3 regions of the Nocardioides sp. CCNWLW216 genome follow, and region 1 is predicted to be linked to each of the others. Evidence: riboswitches for the same ligand, from Rfam matches in the RefSeq annotation. Region 1 holds a riboswitch; each other region holds the start of a gene.
What was found. Region 1 has a riboswitch for cobalamin ahead of cobN (cobaltochelatase subunit CobN). Riboswitches for the same ligand answer to the same signal wherever they lie in the genome.
Positions count from the first base shown of each region.

Region 2: another riboswitch for cobalamin. It lies ahead of V7S47_RS15855 (ABC transporter substrate-binding protein); the one in region 1 lies ahead of cobN (cobaltochelatase subunit CobN).
Region 3: another riboswitch for cobalamin. It lies ahead of V7S47_RS04605 (hypothetical protein); the one in region 1 lies ahead of cobN (cobaltochelatase subunit CobN).

Region 1 covers NZ_JBBBBJ010000010.1:44,263-48,662, reverse strand. The annotation lists gene cobN (cobaltochelatase subunit CobN) at 1-2,078, opposite strand, end outside; cobalamin riboswitch at 2,110-2,253, opposite strand; gene V7S47_RS19940 (metallophosphoesterase family protein) at 2,225-3,955, opposite strand; gene V7S47_RS19935 (NUDIX hydrolase) at 3,993-4,400, shown strand, end outside.
Region 2 covers NZ_JBBBBJ010000006.1:277,256-281,655, forward strand. The annotation lists gene V7S47_RS15845 (ABC transporter ATP-binding protein) at 1-496, opposite strand, end outside; gene V7S47_RS15850 (iron chelate uptake ABC transporter family permease subunit) at 493-1,467, opposite strand; gene V7S47_RS15855 (ABC transporter substrate-binding protein) at 1,521-2,534, opposite strand; cobalamin riboswitch at 2,555-2,747, opposite strand; gene V7S47_RS15860 (HoxN/HupN/NixA family nickel/cobalt transporter) at 2,778-3,602, opposite strand; gene V7S47_RS15865 (FecCD family ABC transporter permease) at 3,927-4,400, shown strand, end outside.
Region 3 covers NZ_JBBBBJ010000002.1:43,410-47,809, reverse strand. The annotation lists gene gatA (Asp-tRNA(Asn)/Glu-tRNA(Gln) amidotransferase subunit GatA) at 1-287, shown strand, start outside; gene gatB (Asp-tRNA(Asn)/Glu-tRNA(Gln) amidotransferase subunit GatB) at 284-1,777, shown strand; cobalamin riboswitch at 1,840-1,992, shown strand; gene V7S47_RS04605 (hypothetical protein) at 2,059-3,555, shown strand; gene V7S47_RS04600 (hypothetical protein) at 3,558-4,400, shown strand, end outside.

The DNA of each region.
Region 1 (4,400 bases):
AGCCCGAGGTCGCGGTGCATCTCGGCGGCGTGCATCAGCTGCCAGATCTCGCCGCGGACCGCCGGCAGCTTGGCCGGGTCCATGGCGGCGATGTTGGCGTGCTCGTCGAGGAGCTGCTCGAGCCGCGCGATGTCGCCGTACGACTCGGCCCGGGCCATCGGCGGGATCAGGTGGTCGACGATGGTCGCGTGGGCGCGGCGCTTGGCCTGCGCGCCCTCGCCCGGGTCGTTGACCAGGAACGGATAGATCAGCGGCAGGTTGCCGATGGCCTGGTCGGTGGCGCACTCCGCCGAGAGCGCGGCGTTCTTGCCGGGCAGCCACTCCATCGAGCCGTGCTTGCCCAGGTGGACCACCGCGTGGGCCCCGAAGGCGTGCTCCACCCAGCGGTACGCCGCCAGGTAGTGGTGACTCGGCGCCAGGTCGGGGTCGTGGTAGATCGCGACCGGGTTCTCGCCGAAGCCGCGCGGCGGCTGGATCAGCAGCACGACGTTGCCGGCCTGGATGGTCGCGAGCACGATCTCGCCGGCGTCGTTGACGAACAGCGTGCCCGGGGACTCGCCCCAGGCCTCGACCATGTCGCCCTTCAGGGCGGCGGGCAGGTCGGCGGTCCACGCGTCGTAGTCGGCCTTGGTGATCCGCACGTGGGCGTCGGTGAGCTGGGCGCTGGTCAGCCACTCCTCGTCCTGGCCGCCCGCGTCGATCAGCGCGTGGATCAGGGTGTCGCCGGCCTCGGTGTCGTCCTCCAGCTCCAGCCCGGGGACGGCCCCGACCGGACCCAGGTCGTAGCCCGCGTCGCGCATCCGGCGCAGCAGCCGGATCGTCGACACCGGGGTGTCCAGGCCGACGGCGTTGCCGACCCGCGAGTGCTTCGTCGGGTAGGCGCTCAGCATCAGCGCGACCTTGCGCTCGGCCGGCGGGACGTGGCGGAGGCGGGCGTGGTTGACCGCGATCCCGGCCACCCGCGCGCAGCGCTCGGCGTCGGCGACGTAGCGCGGCAGCCCGTCCTCGTCGACCTCCTTGAACGAGAACGGCGCGGTGATGATCCGGCCGTCGAACTCGGGGATCGCCACCTGGGTGGCCGAGTCGAGCGGCGTGACGCCGTCGTCGGAGGCCTCCCACTCGGCGCGGCTGCTGGTCAGGCACAGGCCCTGCAGGACCGGGATGTCGAGGGCGGCGATCCGCTCCACGTCCCAGGCCTCGTCGTCGCCGCCCGCGCTCGCCGTGGCGGGCTTCGAGCCGCCGGCGGCCAGCACGGTCACCACCAGCGCGTCCAGGGTGCGGAACGCGTCGTACAGCTCGTCGGGCGCGGAGCGCAGCGAGCCGGCGAAGATCGGGACGCCCACGGCCTGCCCGGTCGCGTCGACCGCGTCGGCCAGCGCCTGCACGAAGGCGGTGTTCCCGCTCGCCTCGTGCGCCCGGTAGTAGAGGATCCCGACTCGCGGGGTCTCGATACGCTCGCTGGCGCTCGCTACTCGACCAACGACGTTCGTCGGTCCTGGACCAACGACGTTCGTCGGTACTGGACCAACGACGTTCGTCGGCACTGGACCAACGACGTTCGTCGGCACTGGACCAACGACGTTCGTCGGCACTGGACCAACGACGTTCGTCGGTCGAGTAGCCCCCGAGGAACGAGGGGGCGTATCGAGACCCCTCTCGCCGTACCCCCACTCCGGCAGCGCCGCCGGCGGCTCGAACCCCTCGCCGGTGAGCAGCACGGTGTCGGAGAGGAACGCGTGCAGCTGGGCCAGGTTGGCCGGGCCGCCCTCGGCGAGGTAGCGGTGCGCCTCGGCCGCGGTGCCGATCGGGACGCTGGACAGCTCCATCAGCTCGGCGCTCGGCTGCTGCTCGCCGCCGAGGACCACCATCGGCATGCCCGTCTGGGCGATCCGCCGGAAGCCGCTGCAGAGGTCCTGCGGGGAGCCGAGGATCCGGCCGACGACCAGGTCGCAGCCCTCGATCACCTCGGCCATCGACTGGTGCCCGGGTCGCGCCGGGTTGGCCCAGACGTAGTCGGCACCGCTGGCGCGGGCGGAGAGCAGGTCGGTGTCGGACGTCGACAGCAGCGCGATGCGCACGGTGGCCTCCTCGGGGTTCTCGCCCCGGCGTAGATGGCGGAGTCCCGTGGCCAGTGTCTGGCTTCGACCCGTGCCCGGGCCTCACAGTGGCGGAACCGCCCCGGGGTCTCACCGGGTTCCTGCGCCACGAGACGTGTAGCCGGAGCCTAGTCGAGCCCGAGGTCGCCCCGGGTCAGCGGCTGCCCACCGGGCAGCCCGACCTCGACCCGGTCGCCGATCGTGACCGTGCCGTCGACGCTGACGTCGATCGGGGCGTAGCCGGTCTGCAGGCCGGACTCGCCGTCGACGTACTGCAGCTGCAGGCTGACCGTCTTCAGCGGCACCGAGAACGGCGTCGAGAACCGGTTGAACGTCGGCGCCTCCAGCACGCCGCCGGACGTGCCGAGCTGGCTGACCACGGTCCAGGTGACCTCGTGGTCGGCGTCGCCCTCCTCGCCGGTGTTCCAGACGACCCAGGGTCCGGCGACGTCGTGGAGGTGGCCGAAGTCGACGAGCCCGGGCGGTACGTCGTCGATGCCGTCGTCCCACGGGACGGTCTCTTGGCCGATCGTGTCCGCCAGCTCGCTGGTGCCGGTGATGCCGAGGTAGCCCGAGACGGCCCGCGGCTGGTGCAGCAGCGCGATCACGGCCGGGCTGTCGTCGAGGCCGTCGACGAGCTCGCGCAGCTCGACGCCGAGGTCGCGCTCCTCCAGGCCGGACTCGTTGGTCACCAGGCCGCCGAAGAGCGCCTTGAACGCCGGGTCGGCGGCGCCCGCGATGGTCAGCCCGTCGACGTCGACGGTCTCCAGGTCCGGCACCTGCACGTCGTTGTCGCGCAGCTGCTCGACGGTGGTGTCGGAGTCGTGGTCGCCCTTGACCGCCACCGTCGGGATGTCCGGGCTGGCGCCGGCCTCGCCCTTGACGAAGCCCTTCTCGGCCACGGTGCCGTTGGAGCTGATGTCGCCGGAGATGGTGCGGACCGTGAGCGCGTCCTCGCCGAGTGCCTCGGCGAGCCTCGGGTACATCGCCTTCCGCGCCCGGGTGCCGACCAGGCTGCCCTGGGGGTCGGCCTCGGCGACCACGACCTTCTCCCCGTCGCGCGGTGTCAGGTCGGCCGCGTGGAGCGGGAGCTCGGTGTCGAAGGACGCGGCGACGGCGTCGGTGTAGGCCCGCGCGTTCTCCTCGATCCGGGTCTGGTTCTTCTCGATGAACGGCTGCACCTGCTGGGCGACTTCGACAGTCTGCGGACTGCTGAACGAGACGCCGTCGACCCCCGGCATCGGGTAGGTCTCCGCCTCGTCGTCGCGCGCGGACCAGGCGTGGAAGGCCTGCAGCGCCACCACGGTCGAGATCCCGAGCCCGGTCGCCAGGACGCCCGCCGTGAGCCCGGCGCGCCAGCGCCAGGAGCCGCGCCGACGCGGGTACGGCGGCGCTCCCCCGCGGAACGCCGCGGTCAGCAGGCCGCCCACCACGACGCCGATTGCCAGCTCCAGGCGGAGCAGCCCGTCGACGACCTGGTCGCGCAGCTCCGCGCCGTACACCTCGGCGACGGCGGCGGGGTCGTCGACGAACGCGGCGTTGACGCGCAGGAACGCTGGCGAGACGTACGACGACAGCGTGCCGCCGGCCTCCGGCGGACCGGTCGAGCGGATGTCGGCCCCGAAGCCGCCGGCGCCGGTGCGCTCCCAGTAGATCTTCCCGAGGACGCCGGTGTCGACGGTCGAGCGGCCGTCGTGGGCGAGCGAGACCTCGACCGGGAAGGCGCCCAGGCTGTCCTCGAAGGAGGCGTGCTGGAGCGCCCAGACCACCGACACGGGCAGGGCGACGAGCGCCGCCGCCAGGCCGTAGGCGAGCCACGCGACCAGGACCTGGGCGACGCGGCGGGCGAGGGAGCTCATCGGCTCAAGCCTACGGGGCGGGCACACTGGGCCGGTGATGAGTGCGAGCTGGGCGAGCTGCGCGCGCGGCCACGTGCACTGGGGCCGGCGCGGCGCGGCCGGCCTGCTGCTCGCCGACCGGGGCCGGGTGCTGCTCCAACTGCGCGCCCGCTGGGCCCACCAGGGCGGCACCTGGTCGATCCCCGGAGGCGCCCGCGAGGCGGGCGAGTCTTACGCCGACGCCGCCCTGCGCGAGGCCGAGGAGGAGCTCGGCGTCGACGCGGACGCCGTCGACGTCCGGGGCTCGTACGTCGCCACCTGCGGCGGCTGGACCTATGAGACCGTGCTCGCCGTCCCGCTCACCGGCCTCGCGCTCGCCGACCGCTCCGAGAGCGACGGCCACCGCTGGGTCCCCGCCGCCGACGTCGCCGGCCTGCCCCTCCACCCCGCCTTCCGCGCCGCCTGG
Region 2 (4,400 bases), on a different contig from region 1:
GCAGCACGCTCGGCTCCTGGGCCAGCGCCCGGGCGAGATGGACCCGCTGCCGCTCCCCGCCCGACAGCGCGTGCCACGGCCGGTCCGCGAGGTGGTCGACGCGCGCGGTGGCCAGGGCCCGCTCCACCGCGTCGATGCCGCCGGGGTCGGACTGCGGGGGCCCGAACCGCACCCGGTGGGCGATCCGGCCCAGGTCGACGACCTGGCGCACCCGCAGGTCGAGCGAGGTGGACGCGTCCTGCTCGACCAGCGCGAGCAGGCGGGCCCGCTCACGGGCGCGCAGCACGTGCACGTCCTGGTCGTCGAGCAGCACCCGTCCCGTCGCGGGTCGGCGCAGGCCCGCGACGGTGTGCAGCAGCGTGGTCTTGCCCGAGCCGTTGGGGCCGAGCAGGCCCGTCACCCGACCCGGTCGACAGGTCAGCGAGACCGCGTCGAGGACGGTCGCGCCGCCCAGCGTGACAGCGACCCCGTCCACCACGATCGACGGCGCCGTCATGCCGACCTCCCCGACCGGCGCAGCAGCAGGGCGAAGAACGGGACGCCGACCGCCGCGGTCACGACCCCGACCGGGATCTCCTGGCCGTCGACGACCGAGCGGGCCAGCGTGTCCGCCCAGACCAACAGGGTCGCGCCGACCAGCGCCGACATCGGCAGCAGCAGCCGGTGCCGCGGCCCGGTGAAGGCGCGTACCAGGTGCGGCACCACCAACCCGACGAAGCCGATCGTGCCGGCGAACGCGACGGCGGCCGCGGTGGCGAGCGCCGTACCGCCGAGCAGGACCCAGCGCAGGCGGGTCACCTCGATGCCCAGCGAGCGGGCCGAGGACTCCCCGAAGGCGAACGCGTCGAGGTGGTCGGCGCAGGCGGAGAAGCCGAGCGTCGCGACGACCGCGACACCGACGACCAGCAGCGCCGTACCCCAGCGGAAGCCGGCGCCCGAGCCGAGCGTCCAGGTCAGCACCCGACGGGCCGCGTCGTGGTCGCCGGAGCCGATCACGATCAAGGAGGTGTACGCCGAGCACGCCTGCCCGACCGCCACCCCCGCGAGCACGGTCCGAGTGGGCGCGAGCGAGCCCGACCGGCCGACCGCGAGCAGCAGCACCAGCCCCAGCGCGGCCAGCGCCCCGGCGAAGCCGGCGAGCGTCACCGCCGCGGGGCCCGCGAACCCGGCGACCGACACCCCCAGCACGATCACCGTCACCGCACCGACGGCCGCGCCGCCGGAGAGCCCCAGCAGGTAGGGGTCGGCCAGGTCGTTGCGGGTCAGCGACTGCAGCACCGCGCCGCAGCAGCCCAGCACCGCTCCCACGGCCGCCATCCCCAGCACCCGCGGCATCCGGAGCTGCCAGACGATCTGGTCGTCGAGCAGGCTCACCCCGCGGTCCCCCAGGCCGACGCGTCGCAGCACCACGTCGAGCACGTCCGGCACCGGCACCGCGACGGCGCCGGTGCCGAGCGCGACGGCCATGGTGACCAGCAGCACGGCGACCGCGAGGACCGGGGCGAGCCCGGTCCGCAGGGTCACGGGAGCGCGGAGAGCTGCTCGGCCAGCGTGCTGGCGCCGTCGATGAGGCGCACACCGGGCGTCCCCATCGAGTAGGGCACCGTCGCGAACCGGCCCTCGCGGACGGCGGTCAGCTGGGAGAGCACCGGGTCCTTCTCGAGGTACGCGCGCTTCTCGGCGGCCGTCGACCACGAGGCGTCCGCGAGCACGATCGCGTCCGGGTCGGCCGCGACGACCTCCTCCCAGCTGCCGTCGGCCCAGCCGTCCTCGACGTCGGCGTAGAGGTTGGTCGCGCCGACGGCGTCCAGCACCAGCTGCGGGCCGCTGGAGCCCGCGCCCACGAGCGGCGTCTTGTCGCCGGAGTCGTACCAGAGCACGTCCAGGCCCGCGCCCGCTCCCTCGTCGCCCAGCTCGGCCAGGGTCCGCTTCTGCTCGGCCCGGATGTCGGCGCCGCGGTCGGCCACGCCGAACGCGGTGGCGACCGCGTCGATCTCGTCCCAGACCGCCTCGAAGGTCGTCGCGGGGATGTCGGCCTGGTCGGCGCAGCCGAACGGCGAGAGGTACGACGCCACGCCGTCGGCCTCCAGGTCGCCCTGCGGCCCGGCGACCTCCGGGTCGAAGGCGCTCGTGTACGACGCGTAGACGAAGTCAGGACGGGTGGCGAGGAGCTCCTCGCGGGTCGGGTACTCCTTCGCGATCACCGGCACCGAGGCGTACTCCTCGGCCCAGGCCGCGGCCGGCTCCGGGTCGTCGAGGTACGCCGTACCGGCCATCCGGTCGGCGAGCCCCAGGGCCAGCATCACCTCGGTGGCGCCCTGGTTGAGCGTGACGGCCCGCTCGGGCGCCGCCTCGACGGTGCTGATGTGCCCGCAGGCGGTCACGTCGACCGGGAAGCCGGCCTCGGGCGCCGCGTCGGCGCTCGCCGGCTCCGGCTCGCCGGCGCAGCCGGCCAGGACGAGCGCCAGGGCGGCGACCGGGACGGCGGCCCGGACGGTGGTGGACAGGACTGACGGCAGGGGTCGACTGCGCATGATGTTCTCCAAACCCTCGTGGAACATGACATGCCGTGGCCGGTCTCCTGGCTTCCGCTTCAGCACAGGGCGGTCGACCTTCCCGGGCTCGCACCCAGTGGTCCGACCCATCCGGAGATGGGCCGCGAGGACCGTCCTGCTCGACGGCTACAGTGGCGAGGGCCGCGCCGGCATCAGACCGGCTTCCCGTGCACCACGGCGCGAGAAACCTAGCGCAGGTCCCTCGCCCCCGACCCGATCGGGTCAGAGCGTGGCGAGGTGCACCACGGCGGTCGTCGCGATGGTGCCGCCGATCAGGGTGATGCCCGTGGCGCCCAGCAGCGGCGCCACCCGGGTGGCGAGCCGGAGCGCGGTCCGCGACTCGGCGGCCCGGACGACGACGTTGCGCCCGCCCAGCGCGAGCAGGCCGACCACGAACAGCACGCTGGACAGGCCGAGCCCGAAGCACAGCACCAGCAGCAGCGCGAACCCCGACCGGCCCGTGAAGAACCCGGTGACGAGCACGAGGAACGCTGCCGGCGACGGGGTCAGACCGCCCGACATGCCCAGCAGGACCAGGCTCGGGCGGGACACCGCGACCGAGTGCCCGTGGCCGTGGCCGTGGCCGTGGCCGTGGCCATGACCGTGCCCATGACCGTGGCCATGTCCCGGTTCGTGGCCGGCTCGCCAGGCCCGCACGTGCCGCCGGACCAGCCACAGGCCGAGCACCAGGGCCGCGAGGCCGGCGACCAACTGCAGGCCGGTGGTCAGGCCCTCCAGGTCGACCAGGTCGGAGAGCGAGAAGAAGGTCCAGGCGGTGGCGACCACGAGCACGGACATCGTGTGCATGGCCGCCACGCTGACCCCGAGCCAGGCGGCGTCGCGCACGCGTCCGTCGCCCCCGATCAGGAACGCGGCGGCCAGTGTCTTGCCGTGACCAGGGGCGACGGCGTGGGCGGCCCCGGCGAGGAACGCGACGGCGATCGCCGCCGGCACGAATCCCGGCGACGACACCAGCTCCACCAGACGCTCGCCCGGCGCCTCCAGGTCGAGCAGGTACGGCGCCGCCGCCGTGACCAGGATGCTCATGCCGCGGCCGTCGTACCGGCCGGGGTCGCGGTGGTCGTCCCGTCGCGGGAGACACCGGAGGCGTGCGCCGAGACCGTCGGGACGCCGGGCGCGGCGCGGCGCAGCACGAGGTGCACGCGGGATTCCTCTCGGTAGCGCGAAGGCCGGTGGCCGGTGGCGACCGGAGCCTGACGCCGACCGGCGACCCGGACCGACCGCGCAGGTGAACGCCGAGGGACCGGCGAGTGAAGGACCGACCCCCGCGTCCCGGGGTTGATACCGGGTGACTAGGTTGCTTGCTGCACATCGTTCGCAACAACGCAGCAGAGGCGGCAGAGGAGACCCGTGACCCAGGTGCTGACGGCCGACCCGCTCGGCCTCGCCGGCCGTCGGCGTCGTACGACGGGGTGGCTCGCGGGGCTGGTCGCCGCGCTCCTCGGCACCGTCGTGGTCGCCGTCGGCGTGGGAGCGTTCACCGTCCCGCCGGGCGAGGTGGCCGCGATCATCGGCCACCACCTGCTCGGCTGGCCGGGCGAGCGCACCTGGAGCGGGCCGGCCGACGCGATCGTCTGGCAGGTCCGGCTCCCCCGCGTGCTGCTCGGGTGCCTCGTCGGCGCCGGCCTCGCGGTCTGCGGGGTGGCCCTGCAGGCGATGGTTCGCAACCTGCTCGCCGACCCCTACCTGCTCGGCGTGAACTCGGGCGCCTCCAGCGGGGCAGCGGCGGCGATCCTGTTCGGGGTCGGTGCCGGGCTGGGCGAGCACGCCCTCCAGGTCAGCGCCTTCCTCGGCGCGCTCGCGGCCTCGGTGCTGGTGTTCCTC
Region 3 (4,400 bases), on a different contig from region 1:
CGCCGACCACGGCGTTCGAGCTGGGGGAGAAGCTGGACGACCCGATCGCGATGTACCTCAACGACCTCGCGACCATCCCCGCCAACCTCGCGGGCGTTCCCGGCATCTCGCTGCCCAGCGGGCTCGCCGACGAGGACGGCCTGCCGGCCGGCTTCCAGATCCTGGCCCCCGCGCTCGCCGACGACCGCCTCTACCGCGTCGGCGCGGCGCTCGAGGCCGCCCTCGAGGCGCAGTGGGGCGCCCCGCTGCTGGACAAGGCACCTTCCCTGGACGGAGATTCGGCATGAGTGACACCCTCGTCGCCTTCGACGACGTGCTCGCGTCGTACGACCCGGCCCTCGGGCTCGAGGTCCACGTCGAGCTGAACACCGCGACCAAGATGTTCTGCGGCTGCCCGGCGGTCTTCGGCGGCGAGCCGAACACCCAGGTCTGCCCGACCTGCCTGGGCCTGCCCGGCGCGATGCCGGTCGTCAACGGCAAGGCCGTCGAGTCGGCGATCCGGATCGGGCTGGCGCTCAACTGCGAGATCGCGGAGTGGTGCCGGTTCGCACGGAAGAACTACTTCTACCCGGACATGCCGAAGAACTTCCAGACCTCCCAGTACGACGAGCCGATCTGCTTCGAGGGCTGGATGGACGTCGACGTGGACGGGGAGACCTTCCGCGTCGAGATCGAGCGCGCCCACATGGAGGAGGACACCGGCAAGTCGCTGCACGTCGGGGGCGCCACCGGGCGCATCCACGGCGCCGACTACTCGCTGGTCGACTACAACCGCGCCGGCATCCCCCTGATCGAGATCGTCACCAAGCCGATCCGCGGCGCCGGGGCCAAGGCGCCGGCGGTGGCCCGGGCCTACGTGAGCCAGCTGCGTGACCTGATCGTCGCGCTCGGCGTCTCCGAGGCCCGGATGGACCAGGGCAACCTGCGCGCCGACGTCAACCTGTCGCTCGCCCCGAAGGGCTCCGGCACGCTCGGCACCCGCACCGAGACCAAGAACGTCAACTCCTTCCGCTCGGTGGAGCGCGCGGTCCGCTACGAGATGCAGCGGCACGCCGCGATCCTCGACAGCGGCGAGGCGATCTTCCAGGAGACCCGGCACTGGCACGAGGACACCGGCGTCACCACGAGCGGCCGTCCCAAGTCCGACGCCGACGACTACCGCTACTTCCCGGAGCCCGACCTGGTGCCGGTGGCGCCGAGTCGGGAGTGGGTCGAGGAGCTGCGCGGCACGCTGCCCGAGAACCCGGTCGAGCGCCGGGCCCGGCTGCAGGCCGAGTGGGGCTACACCGACCTGGAGATGCGCGACGTGGTCGCCTCGGGCCTGCTCGGCCCGATCGAGGAGACCATCGCCGCCGGTGCGTCCGCCCAGGCGGCCCGCAAGTGGTGGATCGCCGAGCTGACCCGCCGGGCCAACGACGCGGGCGTCGACGTCGTCGACCTCGGCGTGAGCCCGGCCCAGGTGGCCGCCGTCCAGGCCCTGGTCGACGCCGGCACGATCAACGACAAGCTGGCCCGCCAGGTGTTCGACGGCCTGCTGGCCGGTGAGGGCACGCCGGAGGAGATCGTCGCGGCCCGCGGGCTCGCGGTCGTCTCCGACGACGGCGCGCTCGGTGCCGCGGTCGATGCCGCGATCGCCGCCAACCCCGACGTCGCCGACAAGATCCGCGACGGCAAGGTCGCGGCCGCTGGCGCCCTCATCGGCGCCGTGATGAAGGAGATGCGCGGCCAGGCCGACGCCGCCCGCGTGCGCGAGCTGATCCTGGAGAAGCTGGCCTGAGCCCCGCGTGACGGACGTCATGCGGAGGGAGCCCTCGGGGGCTCGGTCCGCATGACGTCCTGCGCCGGGAGCGGGGTTATGGTGCCGGGACACATTCACCAACGCCCGCAGCAGGGGAAGCCGGTGCGAGCCCGGCGCTGACCCGCAACCGTGTGGCGCGGAGTACGACGTACTCCGCGGCGAGCCGGAGCACCTGCCGTGACGCGTCCTGACCCTTCGCTGTCGAGGAAACCAGCGGGTCGGCCTCGACGGCCTTCTCGCTGAGCAGCGGGAAGGAACCCATGAACCACCTCGTACGCCGCGCCGCCGCCCTGGTGGCCGCGCCCGTCCTGGCGTCGGCCGCTGTCGTCGCCGTCTCCGGTGCGCCGGCCCTGGCCGCGCCCACCACGCCGCCGACCCCGGCGGCCACCGCCGCCGCGACCTGGCTCGCGACCCAGACGACCGCGGGCACGCTGCCGAGCCTCGGCCAGACGCTCGACTTCGGCGTCGGCCTGGAGGCCTCGGGCGCTGCCCCGCAGGTGCTGGCCGCCGTCAAGACCGGCGTCGACGCTCGGGTCGCCAGCTACGCGACCGGCAACAACAGCATCGCCAAGGCAGCGTGGTTCTACGGGCTCGTCGGCGACCCGACGTCGGCCGGCGACACGGACCTCAACCTGCTGGGCCTGGTCGAGGACAACACCGACGACACGACCGGTGCCCTGGGCGGTCAGTACGCCCAGCAGTGGTTCGGGACCCTCGCGCTGGTCGAGGGCGGCAGCGACGAGGCCGCGAAGTCGGCCGAGTACCTCCGCTCCGGGCAGTGCGCCGACGGCGGCTGGGGCTACTCCACCCCGTGTGTCGGTGAGGGCGACCAGTTCGCCACCTACTACTCGCTGGCGGCCCTGGCGTCGCTCGAGGTCAAGGACGCGCCGACCCAGGCCGCGATCGACAAGGCGGTCGCGTTCCTCGGAGGCAAGCAGTCGGCCACCGGCGGCTTCGAGAACTGCACCGAGTACGCCGGCCCGCCGAACTACGAGTGCCTGAAGTCCGAGGACAACGCCAACGACACCGGCCTGGCCGCCTGGTCGCTCGGTCTCGCGGGCGCGAACGCGCCGGCGGCGAAGGCGGCCGCCTGGGTCGCCGCCCACCAGTACGTCTCGCTGCCCGCCTGCGGCGCGGCTGCGCCTGCCGCCGGCGCGGTGAGCTGGACGTCGAGCACCTTCCCCGAGGGCGTCACCGAGGACAACCGTGAGCAGACCGTCTTCGCGACGGCGCAGGCTCTCGCCGGGCTCGCCTACCTGCCCACCAGCAAGCCGGCCCTCTCGGGTCCGACCGACTACGTCCAGGCGGGTCGCACGATCTCGCTGAAGGTCTCCGGCCTGAACGCCGGCGAGCGCGGCTGTGTCTCCGGCGTCGGCACCGGCAAGCAGGTCTCCGGACCGGGTGCCGTGGCCGTCGCGATCCCGGCCGGCACGCGCAACCACGTCCTCACGCTCAGCACCGCCGGCCGCCCGGCGACGGCCACGGTGAAGGCGCTCGGCGCCACCAAGTTCCGGGTGATCGTCGCGAAGCGGGTCGCGAAGGGCAAGAAGGTCCGGGCGCGGGTCACCGGCCTGGCCCCGCGCGAGTCGGTGACGCTCCGGGTCACGGGCAAGCGCGTCGTGCGCGGCACCGCGAACGCGAATGGCGTCTTCCGCACCGTGGTCAAGGCGACCGGCAAGGTCGGCAAGCGCAAGGTCACCGTCCGAGGCGAGTTCACCAACCGCACCGGCAAGGGTGCCTTCCGGGTCGTCCGCTGACCGTGCGACACCACCTTGTGCGACTCGTCGCCGCGGCCCTCGTGGCCGCGGCGGCGGTCGTCGTACCGGCCCCGACCGCGCAGGCCGCGGCCTGCACCACCGGCACGGGGGTGACCGTGGTCGTCGACTACGGCTCCCTCGGAGGCGGGGTCGGGCAGTCCTGCGTCGGGACCAGCGGCCTGGCCAAGGACCTGTTCCCGGCGGCCGACTACGAGCTGACCTACACGCAGGAGTTCGCCGGCGCCGTCTGCCGGGTCAAGGGCGCGCCGGCCGACGATCCCTGCCAGGGCATGCCGCCCGGTGACCGCTTCTGGTCGCTGTGGTGGTCGGACGGGACGTCCGGCAGCTGGACCTACGCCACCCGGGGCGTGAAGTCGCTCCGGATCCCGGCGGGGGGCAGCGTGGCGTTCGCCTGGGACGACGTCGACGGGGCGAGGGCGCCGGGAGCCACACCGCCGGTGCATGCCAAGGCCACCCCGTCCGCCCAGCCGACCAAGCAGCCGTCGGCGAAGCCGAGCAAGAAGCCCACGAAGAAGCCGTCAGCGACGCCCACCCGGCAGCCGTCGAGCGCGCCCACCACGGGCGCCCCGAGCGCCGGCACCCCGTCGGGCGCCCCCACGGAGTCGGCCACGTCCGAGAGCACCAGCCCGTCCGCGACGCCGTCCGCCCCTTCCGCGTCCCCCTCCGCCACGAGCGCGCAGACCGCGGCACCGAGCACCGACCCAGCGGTGTCGCCGACCGCCGGTGCCGGCAACGTCGACGAGCCGGTGCTCTCGCCCGCGGCCCAGCAGACCACCGAGGACGAGGGCGTCCCGACCTGGCTGGTGCTGATCCTGCTCGTCGCG